One region of the Cupriavidus alkaliphilus genome, then DNA from elsewhere that is predicted to be linked to it. Evidence: predicted binding sites of a transcription regulator. Region 1 holds the regulator's gene; each other region holds the start of a gene.
What was found. The regulator FNR, encoded in region 1, switches genes on or off when oxygen is low (the NO sensors DNR and NnrR bind a similar motif). The targets are predictions, from matches to a motif close to TTGATNNNNATCAA.

Region 1 (3,432 bases):
CGACACCTATGTCGTGACCTATGACGTCGGCCGCGGCGAGCCGCGCGGCAGCCGCTCGCGCAAGACCGACCATCACCAGGCGGGGCTTGGCGATTGCGTCAACTGCAGCATCTGCGTGCAGGTGTGCCCGACCGGCATCGACATCCGCGATGGCCTGCAGTACGAGTGCATCGGCTGCGGCGCCTGCATCGACGCCTGCAACCAGGTCATGGACAAGATGGACTACCCGCGCGGGCTGATCCGGTACACCTCGGAAAACGCGATGCGCAAGGGCCTGTCCGCTGTGGCCTCGCGCAAGCGCCTGCTGCGTCCGCGCGTCATCATCTACTCGGTGATCTGGGTGGCGCTGCTGGCAGGGTTCATGGCGTCGATCATGCTGCGCACGCCGCTGAAGGTCGATATCATCCGCGACCGCGGTGCGTTGGGCCGCGAGGTGGAAGGGCGCTGGATCGAAAACGTCTATCGGCTGCAGCTGATCAACACCACCGAAGCGCCGATGCAGATCCGCGTGCGTGCCGACAGCGATGAACTGAAGGGCCTGACGGTCGAATACGACAAGCAGGCCGAATCGCTGGCGCCAACTTCCAACCGGCTGCTGCCGATCCGCATCCGCGTGCCGATCGAGGCCGCCAGCCAGGGCACGCACAAGATCAACGTAACGGTAACGAGCGAAGGCACGGAGCAGGGGCATGCCGAAATCCGGCAATCCACCAGTTTTATCGTGCCGCGCGATTTGTGAAGCTAGGCGACTACTGGCGTAGTCGCCAGGACGAAGGGGGCAAGATGAGTCAGCAAGGCAATCCGTGGTGGAAGGAACCGTGGCCATGGCTGCTGATGGCCGGTCCGCTGGTGGCCATGGTGGCGTGCGGCGTGACGATCTGGCTGGCGTCGGCGCACCCCGACATGCCGGTCCAGGGTGCGACGCGGCATGGCCTGGTGGTCGAGAAGGTGGAAGCGGTGGCGCCCAAGTCCGCGGCAGCGAGGCAGCCATGAGGTTGCGCTGGCTGATGTGGGTGCTGTGGCCGGGCTTTCTGATGGCGGGCCTGGCGACGGCGACGGTTTTTTCCGTCGTCGATCCGGGCGACCTGAAATTCTTCGGCCATCCGATCGAATCGTCGCGCGAGTCGGTCTATACCGTCGGCTTCCTGCTGGCGTGGGTGTTTTGTGCGTTGTCCAGCGGGCTGACGCTGTACACCATGCCGACGCGGCTGGCGGATACGGACGAACTGGAATAGGGAAGGACCGCCGCGTTGCCGGCGCCGCAGGCGGCGCGGCAACGCCGCGGCGGTTCAGCAGGAACGGCTGTAGAGTTGCTTGATGCCGTCGATGTCGATCAGCTTGACATGGCGCTGGCGAATCTGGATCAGCCCGGCCTCGGCAAAGCGCGAGAACAGGCGGCTGACGGTCTCGAGCTTCAGACCCAGGTAGCTGCCGATCTCTTCGCGGCTCATGCGCATCACGAACTCGGACGCCGAATAACCGCGTGCCGACAGCCGCTCCGACAGATTGATCAGGAAGGCGGCCAGGCGTTCTTCGGCGCGCATCGAGCCGAGGGTAACCAGCATCAACTGGTCGTGGGTGATTTCCTTGCCCATCAGACGCAGGAACTGCTGTTGCAGCGAAGGCAGGTCGGCCGACAGCGTCTGCAGATCGTTCATGCGGACCACGCATACCTCGGTGTCTTCGAGCGCGGTCGCATCGGACGCATGCTGCATTTCGCCCAGGCCGTCGAGGCCGACGATTTCACCAGGCAGGTGGAACCCGGTAATCTGCGAGCGACCGTCTTCGGTGGTGACATGTGTCTTCAGCGTACCGAAGCGGATAGCGTATACCGCGGTGAGCGGGTCACCCATGCGGTAGAGGGTTTCCCCCTTGTGCACGCGGATGCGTTCCTGCACCAGCGTGTCGATCTTGGCAAGGTCTTGCTGCGACATGCCAACCGGAAGGCACAGCTGTCCCATCGCACAGGTGGAGCAGCGGGGCGACATCTCGGTAATGGGGATGGAAGTGAGCAATTGGAACCTGCTAGAAATGGCAGCGGGGCACGATACGAGCATTTTACCGTGCGATGTGATCCGGCAGGGAGACAGAATTGACATTTGGTGTATTGATCAGCGTTTTCCTGCTCGCTCTGCTGGGCGGGGTGCACTGCGCCGCCATGTGCGGCGGAGTGGCACTGGCCGTAGAGCAGCGGCGCGGCGTGGGGGCACCGGTCAGCCTGGTGCGCAGCCGGACTGCCTGGCTTGGCGAGTTATTGGTGATGCACTTTGGCAGGATCAGCACCTATATGCTGCTCGGTGCCGCGCTGGGCGCCGCCGGCGCCACGGCCTGGAAACAGGACTATCTGCCGGTGCAACGCTGGTTGTTCGGCGCAGGCAGCCTGATGCTGCTGTGGTCGGGATGGCGCTTGATGCGTGGCAGTACCTTTACCGTGGACTGGCTGGAGCGGCTGGCGGCGCGTGCCGGCACGGCGGTGGCCAGCCGGGCCGGCGGCCTTGCTGGCGCGTTGCCGGCTTTCCTGCGGGCGCGCGGCGGGCTGGCCGGGCGTTATGGCGTGGGCCTGGCCTGGGGGCTGGTACCGTGCGGCATGGTCTACGGTGCGCTGACGCTGGCGCTGCTGGCAGGGAATGCCGGCTCGGGCGCGCTGGTGATGGGTGTGTTCGGACTTGGCACGCTGCCGAACCTGCTGGTGCTGTCCGGGCTGTCCGGCTACCTCAGGTTGTGGTCGCGGCGGCCGGGCGTACGCCTGGGCGCGGGCCTCGCCGTGATGGCGTTCGGCGGACTTGGCATTACGCGTGCGGTGCTGCTGCCACATTCGCTGGCAGAACAGGGCTTTTGTCTGGTGTTTTGATGCCGCACGCGGCATTCTGCGGCGCCGGCACCCCGCGCAAGCAGGATGATGGTTGCAGCCGGAGGCGGGAATGCCATACAATCGCCAGCATTGCGGTATCGCGCGGAGTCAGACAGGCTGCGGTAAGCAGCGGCGAACAGCGCCTGGCGGTCTTCCTATCCGAAGGCGCGCTCGGGACGCGGGAAGCGGAAGGCTTTCGATGAGCGCCAGTCCCCGCGGTCCATCCGGTTCAAAAGATCTGGTTCAAAAGTCCGGTTGGCGCTGCGGCGTGGTAGATGCCGGCCTTGCTCCCGATACCCGTATTTTCTTGCGTCCGAGGCGTTCAGTTCGCCGATTGCGATGTCCGTTTGTGCGGACGAGCGACGCAAGAGGTTCGCTGGCCGGTCCATGATGGCATGCGGACGATCTCCTGCCGGAAGCCCCGGCAACTCGATGCAAAGAAAGGGAAGTGCACGGCCTGGGTACGGCAGGTATCCGGCTCGCTGCGCGATGAGATGGCGGTGGCTTTGGCACCGCTGTATCCAAAATCTCCGGTGCCCCGGATACGTCCGGGAGCAGGTGCAAAGACAGGCTGCACACCA
Region 2 (3,432 bases), on a different contig from region 1:
GGTTACCGGCATCCCGGCGCTGGTCGGCGTGGTGTTCCGCTTCTTCGTGCCAGAGTCGCCGCTCTACCTGAATAAATCGGGACGCTCGGAGGAGGCCCGCGCGGTGCTGCAGCGGGTGGCCGCGGCCAACCGCGTGTCGGTGGAGATCGGCGCGCTGCAGCCGCAGAAGATGGAGCGCAAATCGGTGTTCGCGCTGTTCGCGGCCGGCTGCCGGCGCCGCACCATCTGCCTGCTGGCGGCGTGGATGCTGATCTCGATCGCCTATTACGGAGTCTTCGTCTACCTGCCGGTGAAGCTGGCGGGCCAGGGCTTCGGCTTCATGCGCGGCCAGGTGTTCCTGATCGTGCTGGCGCTGGTGCAGCTGCCCGGCTTCGCGCTGGCCGCGCACGGGGTCGAGCGCTGGGGCCGCAAGCCGACCCTGATCGGCTTCCTGCTGCTGAGCGCGGCGGGCTGCATGCTGTACAGCCTGGGCCAGTCCCCGGCGCTGGTGATCGGCTCGACCCTGCTGATGAGCTTCTCGCTGCTCGGCACCTGGGGCGCGCTGTACGCCTTCACGCCCGAGGTGTACCCGACCGACCTGCGCGCCAGCGGCATGGGCACCGCGGGTGCGATGGCGCGCTTCGGCGGCCTGTTCGCCCCGTCCATCATCGCGCCGATCATGGCCAGCCAGTTCACGCTGGCGCTGGTGCTGCTGTCCTCGTTCCTGGCCGTGGCGGCGCTGGCCATCTTCCTGGTCGATATCGAGTCGAAGGACCGCGCGCTCGACTAGCCGAAGGCGTCATGGCGCGGCTGTGGGGCCGCGGTGGGGCCGCGGTGGGGGCGCGGCGGCCCGCTTCCATTACAATCCGGCTGCAACGGCGCGGCGCGCGAGCCCCAACCGGCCTCGCGCGCGCGCTTCACTCGCCATCCCGCCGAGCCCTCGCCGCCAGCCATGAAACAAGATCCGCGCTTTCCCAACCTTTTCATCCTCGACCACCCGCTGATCCAGCACAAGCTCTCGCACATGCGCGACAAGGAAACGTCGACGCGCACGTTCCGCGAGCTGCTGCGCGAGATCACGCTGCTGATGGGCTACGAGATCACCCGCAACCTGCCGCTGACCACGCGCCGCATCGAAACCCCGCTGGTCGAGCTGGACGCCCCGGTGATCGCCGGCAAGAAGCTGACCATCGTGCCGGTGCTGCGCGCGGGCGTGGGCATGAGCGACGGGCTGGTCGAGCTGATCCCGTCGGCGCGCATCGGCCATATCGGCGTGTACCGCGACGAGCAGCATCGCCCGGTGGAATACCTGGTGCGCCTGCCCGCGCTGGAGGACCGCAGCTTCATCCTGTGCGATCCGATGGTCGCCACCGGCTATTCGGCCGCGCACGCGGTGGAGGTGCTCAAGCGCCGCGGCGTCAAGGACGAGGCCATCACCTTCGTCGCGCTGGTGGCCGCCCCCGAGGGCGTGGAAGTGTTCCAGAAAGCGCATCCGGGGGTGAAGCTGTTCGTCGCCTCGCTCGACAGCCACCTGGACGCCGATGCGTATATCGTGCCCGGGCTGGGCGATGCCGGCGACCGGCTGTTCGGCACCAAGAACTGAGCGTGGGCGGGCTGGCCGGCGCTTGACCGGCCTCAATAGCCCGCCTCGAGCGGCTCCCTACACTGGCGGCAAGCGCCGGCGCAACCACGCCGCGCCCCACCATCCACACCAAGGGAGCGACGCATGGAAGCCTTCAAGATCCTGTTCAGTACCAGCACCGGGCTGATGAGCCTGGGCGTGATCGTCTTCATCATCGGCATGGGCTGGTTCTTCGCCCGCATGTTCGCGCGCAAGATGCGCGAGGATGGTGAAGCGGCGAAGGCGCGCGACGCGGCGCAGCGGCGCTGACCCATGAATGACCGCCGGTTTGCTCCGCTCCTCCCCTGCGGGAGAGCGGAGCAAACCGGCGGACTTCCTTACTTCTTCTTCCCCAGCAAACTCCCCAGCACGCCCCGAATCAGCTCGCGCCCGACCTGCGAGCCGACCGTGCGTGCGGCCGACTTGGCCATCGATTCCAGGATCGAATCGCCGCGGCCGCTCTTGCCGGTGCCCTTGGTCAGCGTGCCGAAGATTTCGCCGGCGGTGCCGAGCCAGCCGCTGTCCTGCTCGCCTGCCGGCTGCCCGGACTGCGCGCCGCCCGCGCCCTTGCCGCCATTCGCCACCGTCGGCACGCTGCCGCGCAGCTTTTCATAGGCGGACTCGCGGTCGACGGTCTGCTCGTACGTGCCGGCCACCAGCGAGCTGGCGATCAGCTGCCTGCGCTCGTCCTCGGTCGCCGGGCCGATGCGGCTGCCGGGCGCCAGCACCCAGGCGCGCTCGGTCACGCAGGGCGTGCCCTTGGCGTCGAGGAACGACACCAGCGCCTCGCCCACGCCCAGTTCGCCGATGGCGGTTTCCAGGTCCAGCTTCGGGTTGGCGCGCATGGTGGTGGCCGCCACCTTGACCGCCTTCTGGTCGCGCGGGGTGAAGGCGCGCAGCGCATGCTGCACGCGGTTGCCCAGCTGCCCCAGCACCGTATCCGGGATATCGACCGGGTTCTGCGTGACGAAGTACACGCCCACGCCCTTGGAGCGCACCAGGCGCACCACCTGCTCGATCTTGTCGAGCAGCGCCTTGGGCGCATCGTTGAACAGCAGGTGGGCCTCGTCGAAGAAGAACACCAGCTTGGGCTTGTCCAGGTCGCCGGCCTCGGGCAGCTTTTCGAACAGTTCGGACAGCATCCACAGCAGGAAGGTCGCGTACAGCCGCGGCGAGTTCATCAGCTTGTCCGCGGCCAGGATATTGACCACGCCCTGGCCCTTGTCGGTCTGGATGAAGTCTTCAAGGTTCAGCATGGGCTCGCCGAAGAAGACATCGCCACCCTGCGACTCCAGCGCGATCAGCCCGCGCTGGATCGCGCCGACCGAGGCGGCCGAGATATTGCCGTATTCGGTGGTGAACTGGCTGGCGTTGTCGCCGACGTACTGCAGCATCGCGCGCAGGTCCTTGGCGTCGAGCAGCAGCAGGCCGTTGGCGTCGGCGATGCGGAACACCAGGTTCAGCACGCCCTGCTGCGTGTCGTTCAGCTCCAGCATGCGCGACAGCAGCAGCGGCCCCATGTGCGAGACCGTGGCGCGCACCGGGTGGCCCTTCTCGCCGAACACGTCCCACAGCGCGGTGGGGCACCCGCCCCACACCGGCTCGGGCAGGTTCAGGTCGGCCAGCCGCTGCTTGAGCTTGTCCGACGGCTGGCCGGGCTGCGAAATGCCGGTCAGGTCACCTTTGACATCGGCCATGAACACCGGCACGCCCAGGCGCGAGAACCCTTGCGCCAGCGTCTGCAGCGTGACGGTCTTGCCGGTGCCGGTGGCTCCCGTGATCAGCCCGTGCCGGTTGCCCATCTGCGGCAGCAGCACCAGTTCATGTTCGGC
Region 3 (3,432 bases), on a different contig from region 1:
CGCGGTGCGGCTGTCCACGCTGCATGCGTCCAAGGGGCTGGAGTATCCGCATGTGTTCCTGGTCGGCGTGGAGGAGGGCATCCTGCCCCATTGCCGCGAGGACGAGGACATGAGCGACGAGAAGATCGAGGAGGAGCGGCGCCTGATGTACGTGGGCATTACACGCGCGCAGCGCAGCCTGCATGTCAGCTGGTGCAAGAAGCGCAAGCGCGCGCGCGAGACCTACTCGTGCCAGCCCTCGCGCTTTATCGGCGAGATGAAGCTCGAAGAGGCGCCCGCGCCGGTCGACGCGACTCCGGCGATGAGTCCCAAGGACCGCCTCGGCGCGCTCAAGGCGCTGCTCGGGAATGGCGGCAATGGCGGCAAGGCGGCCGCCGGCTGAGCCGCTGCGGCGCTATCGCGTCGCTACCGTGCGCCCGACACCGCCAGCGTGACGTACTGCGAGCCGCGCTGCCCGCGCGTGAAGTCGAGCGTGAAGTCGCCCACATCGACGCGGCTCTGCAGCGCGCGCCGCAGTTCCGCCGGGCCGCCCGGGCGCAGGCCCTGCAGCGCCCGCGCCAGCCAGGCGGCGCCGATATAGCCGGCCAGCGTCGCCGGCGACGGCGGCTCGTCCAGGTACTGCTTCATGCGCGCCACATGTTCCTTCACCACCCGCAACGTTGCCTGCTGCGGCCCGGGCGCGACCTGGGTCAGCACCAGCCCGCCGGCGTAGCCGCGGCCCAGGATCTCGCGCGCGGCATTGGCGCTGACCGCGGACAGGCCGACCAGGAAGCCATACCAACCTTGCGCCGCAAGCGCCCGGCCCAGTTCGGCATAGGCCAGGGTGTCGCCCGCGACGATCACCGCGCCCGGGCGCGATGCCGCGATGCGCCGCGCCGCGGCATCGCCGCTGCCTTCGAGCAACACCGCGCGGGTGCCGGTTTGCGCTTCCAGCCGGGCCAGCGACGACACCGCAAAGTCCGGCGCCACGGCCAGCGCGATGTGCGTCAGCCCGTAGCCGCGCAACTGTTGCGCGGCCGCGTCCAGTTCGGCCTGGTAGTCGGCCCGCGTGAACCAGACATTGTCGGCGGACAGCGCCAGCCCTGACAGCGGCGCGACGATCTGCATGCCGCGCCGGGCCAGTTCGGTCGATGACGCCAGCACGGGCAGCAGCCGGTCGCCGGGGCCGAACAGCAGCCCCGCATGCTCGGTATCGACCAGCGACACCGCCTGCGCCAGCGCGCGGCGCGGATCCGGGTCCGCGTCGCGCACCACATGCTGGATCCGCACCGGGCCGCCGGTGGCGTTGACCGCGTCGAACATGACCTTGGCGCCGGCGAGGTAGTCGCGCGCCAGGTCGGACTGCGCGCCGGTGCGGTCGACCAGATGCCCGACCACCACCGTGCGCGGCGCCTGCGCCAGCGGAGCCAGGGCAGGCAGCGCCAGCGCCATGCCGGTCGCGGCAAGCAGCCGGCGCCGGCCGGCATGTGCCGGCGGGTGGTCGCGCAGCGGTGGGTACGGCGCGGGCGTGGTGGATCGGCGGAAAAGTGACATGGCTGGGACAGGACGGAACGCGCGCGGGCGCGGTGGCGCGCACCGTACCCGGCACTCATGACGCCAATGTGACGTACGCGTGCATGTCAGCGGGGACGGGGCCGGTGGGCTCAGGCCCGCGCTTGACGCCGGTCAAGCTGCGGGCGCCGGCACGGTCCTACGATGACGTGTCGCATACCCATTCCCCCGCGCCCCCATGAATCCGTCTGCCATGACTTCCCCCGCGCTCGACCGCCGCGCGCTCTCCGACTTCCGCGCGCTGGCCGGGCGCATCGACGGCAACGGTCCGCGCTATACCTCGTACCCGACCGCCGACCGCTTCCGCAACGGCCCCGACCTGTCGCTGTACCACGACGCGCTGGACGCCTGCCGCGCCGACGCGCCGGCGCCGCTGTCGCTGTACCTGCATATCCCGTTCTGCGAGAACATCTGCTACTACTGCGGCTGCAACAAGATCATCACCCGGGACCACGGCCGCAGCGCGCGCTACGTCAGCTACCTGGGCCGCGAGATGGCGCTGGTGGCCGAGCGCCTGGGCACGCGCCGGCAGGTGATCCAGTCGCACTGGGGCGGCGGCACGCCGACCTTCCTGAACCCGGAGGAAATGCGTCGCGTGATGGCGCTGCTGAACACGCATTTCGCGCTGGCGGCCGACGGCGAGCACTCGATCGAGATCGATCCGCGCCGCGTCGACCAGGACCGCATGGCGCTGCTGGCCGAGCTGGGCTTCAACCGCGTCAGCCTGGGCGTGCAGGATTTCGACCCCGAGGTGCAGCAGGCCATCCATCGCATCCAGCCGTTCGAGGAGACCCGCGCCGTGGTCGATGCCGCGCGCGCGCTGGGCTTTCGCTCGGTCAGCCTGGACCTGATCTACGGCCTGCCGCACCAGACCGCGGCGCGCTTCGGCCGCACCATCGACCAGGTGCTGGCGCTGCGGCCAGACCGCCTTTCGGTCTACAGCTACGCCCACCTGCCGCACGTGTTCAAGCCCCAGCGGCGCATCGACGAAAACGCATTGCCGCCGGCCGGCGAGAAGCTCGACATCCTGGTCTCGACGATCGAGCGGCTGACCGCCGAGGGCTATGTCTATATCGGCATGGACCACTTCGCGCTGCCCGACGACGACCTCGCCGTGGCCCAGCGCGAGGGCCGGCTGCAGCGCAACTTCCAGGGCTATTCGACGCACGCCGGCTACGACCAGGTCGGGCTCGGCATCTCGGCCATCGGCGCGATCGCGGGGCGCTACGTGCAGAACGCGCGCACGCTCGACGACTACTACCGCGCGCTGGACCAGGGCCGCCTGCCGCTGGCGCGGGGCGTGGCGATGACGGCCGACGACCACCTGCGGCGCGAGATCATCGGCGACCTGATGTGCAATGGGGTGCTCGAGCTGCCGGCGATCGAGGCGCGGCATGGCATCGAATTCAAGCGGACGTTCCCGGCAGAACTGGCCGAGATCGACCGCCTGTCCGCGGACGGGCTGGTGCGCTGCGAGCCCGGCCGCATCACCGTGACGCCGCTGGGCCGGCTGCTGGTGCGCCGCGTGGCGATGGTGTTCGACCGCTACCTGCGCGACGACGCCGCCCGGCCGGTCGACAACGGCGCGCGCGCCGCTAACGACGGCGCCCAGCCGATCCGCATCGTGCCGCGCTACTCGCGCGTGGTGTAGCGCACAACCTCGGCCCCGGGCCGGACGAAAAAAAACCCGCGCAAGGCGGGTTTTTTTGTCAGGGCAGTGCCGGCTTACTTGGCGGCGTTGGCCATGTAGTCCGACGCGGCGATCACGTCGGCGTCCGGGCCGGCATAGCCACCCTTGGGCGGCATCACGCCCTTGCCCTTGAGCGCGAAGTTGTGGACCGCATCCATGCCTTCCTTCAGGCGCGGGGCCCAGGCGGCCTT
Region 4 (3,432 bases), on a different contig from region 1:
TGGCGGCAATCTCCGCGATGCGCGCGTCGGTGGAGCGCTGCAGCGCCTCGAGCTGGAAGTAGTGCCACGTATCGAACAGGAACTGGCGCGCCAGCGTATCGGCATAGCTGCCGTTGGGCTGTTCCGCCAGCAGCAGGTTGCGGAACTGGTGCGCATCGCGCAGGAATGCCAGCTGGTCGGCGGTGCGCCCGGCGCCCTCCACTTCGGCGGCATAGCCGAGCCACAGGCGGGTCTGGCCGATCAGGTCGAGCGCGACGTTGGTCAGCGCAATGTCCTCTTCCAGCGCCGGGCCGCGGCCGCACCATTCCGACAGGCGCTGGCCGAGCACCAGCGTGGAATCGCCGAGGCGCAGCAGATACTCGTGGAGATGAGCGAGCTTGTGGTTGTCCATGGTCCGGGCCGTCTCAGATGTGCTTGACCGCTTCCGGCATCGGGAAGAACGTCGGGTGGCGGTAGACCTTGCTGTTGGCGGGCTCGAACAGCGGGCCCTTGTCGCCGGGGCTACTCGCCATCACGTCGCTGGCCTTCACCACCCAGACGCTGACGCCTTCGTTGCGGCGCGTGTAGACATCGCGGGCGTTGTTGATCGCCATTTCGCCGTCCGGCGCATGCAGGCTGCCCACGTGCTTGTGGGCCAGGCCGTGCTGGCTGCGGATAAAGATCTCCCAAAGCGGCCACTCTTTCATGGCAACCTCCTGTGTAAAGCGATTCGATGTTGGGGGGCGGCGCGCTGCGCCGCATGGCTCAGGCGGCGGCTTGCTGTGCCTGCTGGCCGGCCTGCTTTTCCGCATGCGCCACCAGCGCGTCGCGGAACCATGCGCCGTCGTCCCAGGCCTTGACGCGGGTGCGCAGGCGGTCCCGGTTGCACGGGCCGTTGCCCTGGATCACGTTGTAGAACTCGGACCAGTCGATTTCGCCGAAGTCATAGTGGCCGCGTTCGTCGTTCCACTTGAGTTCCGGATCGGGAATGGTCAGGCCCAGGTACTCGGCCTGCGGCACGGTCTGGTCGACCATCTTCTGGCGCAGCTCGTCGTTGGAGAACAGCTTGATGCGCCATTGCATCGACTGCGCGCTGTTGGGCGAATCGCCGTCGGACGGGCCGAACATCATCAGCGCGGGCCACCACCAGCGGTTGAGCGCGTCCTGCGCCATCTGCTTCTGCGCGGGCGTGCCGTTGCACAGCTTCAGCAGGATGTCGTAGCCCTGGCGCTGGTGGAACGACTCTTCCTTGCACACGCGCACCATGGCGCGCGCATACGGGCCGTACGAGCAGCGGCACAGCGGCACCTGGTTGATGATGGCAGAGCCATCGACCAGCCAGCCGATCATGCCGATGTCGGCCCAGGACAGCGTGGGGTAGTTGAAGATGCTGGAATACTTGGCCTTGCCCGAATGCAGGTCGCCCAGCATCTGGTCGCGCGACACGCCCAGCGTTTCGGCGGCGCTGTACAGGTACAGGCCGTGGCCTGCCTCATCCTGGATCTTGGCCAGCAGCACCGCCTTGCGCTCCAGCGTAGGGGCACGGGTCACCCAGTTGCCTTCCGGCAGCTGGCCGACGATTTCCGAATGCGCATGCTGCGAGATCTGGCGGACCAGGGTCTTGCGGTAAGCCTCGGGCATCCAGTCCTTGGCCTCGATCTTGATGCCGTCATCCACACGGGACTGGAACGCGCGCTCTTGCGGGTCCATCTCTTCCATCGCGCGGAGCCTTGTTGCTCCTGTCTCCACCAGCTGTGCGTACATGCCTGCTCCGGCTTTTGTTGAGGCCCGCTCGGGGTCTTGATTTTCGTCAATTGCGTCAGTTGCAATGCATGGTAGTGATACAATTTGATTCAAGCAATCGACGAATGTGTATCACTTCAAGGGCCTGCGATGGCGACTTCACCTGACCCGGAACAACCCTCCGCGCGCCTTGGCCGGCTGGCGCGCGGGCTCAAGCTGGGGGCCAATTCCCTGCTGGTGACGCTGTTCGGCGACGTGGTGGCGCCGCGGCCGCAGGCGGTGTGGCTGGGGAGCCTGATTCGCCTCGCGGCACCGTTCGGCATCAACGACCGGCTGGTGCGCACGGCCACCTTCCGGCTCACCGCGGACGACTGGCTGAGCGCCACCAGGATCGGACGGCGCAGCTACTACGGGCTGTCGGAAGCCGGACTGCAGCGCGTGCTGCACGCCGGCAAGCGCATCTATGCGGGCGAAGCGCAGGAATGGGATGGCCGCTGGACCATGGTGATGGTGCGCGGTGACGTACGCGCAACGGTGCGGCAAAAGCTGAAGCGGGAATTGCTGTGGGAGGGCTTTGGCGCGATCGCGCCGGGGGTGATGGCGCATCCCAATGCGGATCTCGGGTCGCTGCGCGAGATTATCGGCGCGGCGCGCGCGCAGGAGTACGTCGCGGTGATGGAGGCAAGCAGCCTGGAAGCGTTCCCGATCCAGCCGCTGCAGGCGCTGATGCACCAGACCTTCAAGCTGGGCGACGTGGCGGACGCGTGGCAGGCGCTGTTGAAACGGTTTTCACCGCTGGCGCAAGAAGCGGCGCAACTACCGCCGGCCGATGCCTATTACGTCCGGACACTGCTGGTACATGAATACCGGCGCGTGCTGCTGCGCGATCCCAACCTGCCGGAGGCGCTGCTGCCACAGGACTGGCCTGGGCGCACGGCGCGGGAGATGTGCAGCGCGATGTATGGTTCGCTGCTGGCGGCGAGCGAGGATTACCTGCAGCGCACGGTGGAGGTGGCGGAGGGGAAACTGGCGGATGCGGGGAAGGTGTTGCGCAGGCGGTTCGCGCATGGCTGAGCGTTTCGCCTCACGCCTGTTTGCCCCCTCTCCCGCCTGCGGGAGAGGAAGCACCCCAAGGGGAATAGATAATGCTTCGCGTCGATGGATAGGCCCTCAATACGTCTCCAGGTGCAACCTCCCGTCCCGCTTCAACCCTTCCGCCAGTGTCTCCCAATGCAGCCCCGCCTGCTGGGCCACCTCGCGCAGCGCCAGCACCACGCCCTCCTCCATGCTCTTCAGCCCGCAGACGTAGAAGTACGTATCCGGTGACGCCAGCAATGCCGCCAGGTCCGCCGCGCGCTCGCGCATCAGGTCCTGCACGTACCGCTTCGGCTGCCCCGGCGTGCGCGAGAACGCCAGGTTGATGTCGATGAAATCCTTCGGCAGGTTCTGCAGCGGCCCGAAGTACGGCAGCTCTTCCTTGCTGCGCGCGCCGAAGAACAGCATCAGCTTGCCGCCATCGAACTTGCCGGCCTTGCGCAGCCGCCGGCGCCATTCCGTCATCGCTCGCATCGGCGCGCTGCCGGTGCCCGTGCAGATCATCACGATGTTCGAGCGCGGGTGATTCGGCATCAAAAAGCTGGCGCCGAACGGGCCGATCACTTCTACCTTGTCCCCCACCTTCAGGTCGCACATGTAGTTCGAGCCCACGCC

Region 2: FHX60_RS17315 (DUF3149 domain-containing protein) is a predicted target of FNR. The motif match lies at 1,605-1,618, and genes of this name have one in related genera.
Region 3: hemN (oxygen-independent coproporphyrinogen III oxidase) is a predicted target of FNR. The motif match lies at 1,656-1,669, and genes of this name have one in related genera.
Region 4: paaA (1,2-phenylacetyl-CoA epoxidase subunit PaaA) is a predicted target of FNR. The motif match lies at 1,780-1,793, and genes of this name have one in related genera.

The regions. Positions count from the first base shown of each region.
Region 1 is NZ_JACHWE010000001.1:1,055,601-1,059,032, forward strand. It holds gene ccoG (cytochrome c oxidase accessory protein CcoG) at 1-739, shown strand, start outside; gene FHX60_RS05000 (FixH family protein) at 784-993, shown strand; gene FHX60_RS05005 (hypothetical protein) at 990-1,235, shown strand; gene fnr (fumarate/nitrate reduction transcriptional regulator Fnr) at 1,290-2,015, opposite strand; gene FHX60_RS05015 (sulfite exporter TauE/SafE family protein) at 2,093-2,851, shown strand.
Region 2 is NZ_JACHWE010000004.1:536,142-539,573, reverse strand. It holds gene FHX60_RS17325 (MFS transporter) at 1-769, shown strand, start outside; gene upp (uracil phosphoribosyltransferase) at 932-1,582, shown strand; gene FHX60_RS17315 (DUF3149 domain-containing protein) at 1,706-1,870, shown strand; gene FHX60_RS17310 (helicase HerA-like C-terminal domain-containing protein) at 1,939-3,432, opposite strand, start outside.
Region 3 is NZ_JACHWE010000010.1:50,972-54,403, forward strand. It holds gene FHX60_RS25155 (UvrD-helicase domain-containing protein) at 1-382, shown strand, start outside; gene FHX60_RS25160 (ABC transporter substrate-binding protein) at 406-1,533, opposite strand; gene hemN (oxygen-independent coproporphyrinogen III oxidase) at 1,730-3,202, shown strand; gene FHX60_RS25170 (c-type cytochrome) at 3,277-3,432, opposite strand, start outside.
Region 4 is NZ_JACHWE010000002.1:949,969-953,400, forward strand. It holds gene paaC (1,2-phenylacetyl-CoA epoxidase subunit PaaC) at 1-391, opposite strand, end outside; gene paaB (1,2-phenylacetyl-CoA epoxidase subunit PaaB) at 405-686, opposite strand; gene paaA (1,2-phenylacetyl-CoA epoxidase subunit PaaA) at 745-1,743, opposite strand; gene paaX (phenylacetic acid degradation operon negative regulatory protein PaaX) at 1,873-2,796, shown strand; gene boxA (benzoyl-CoA 2,3-epoxidase subunit BoxA) at 2,893-3,432, opposite strand, start outside.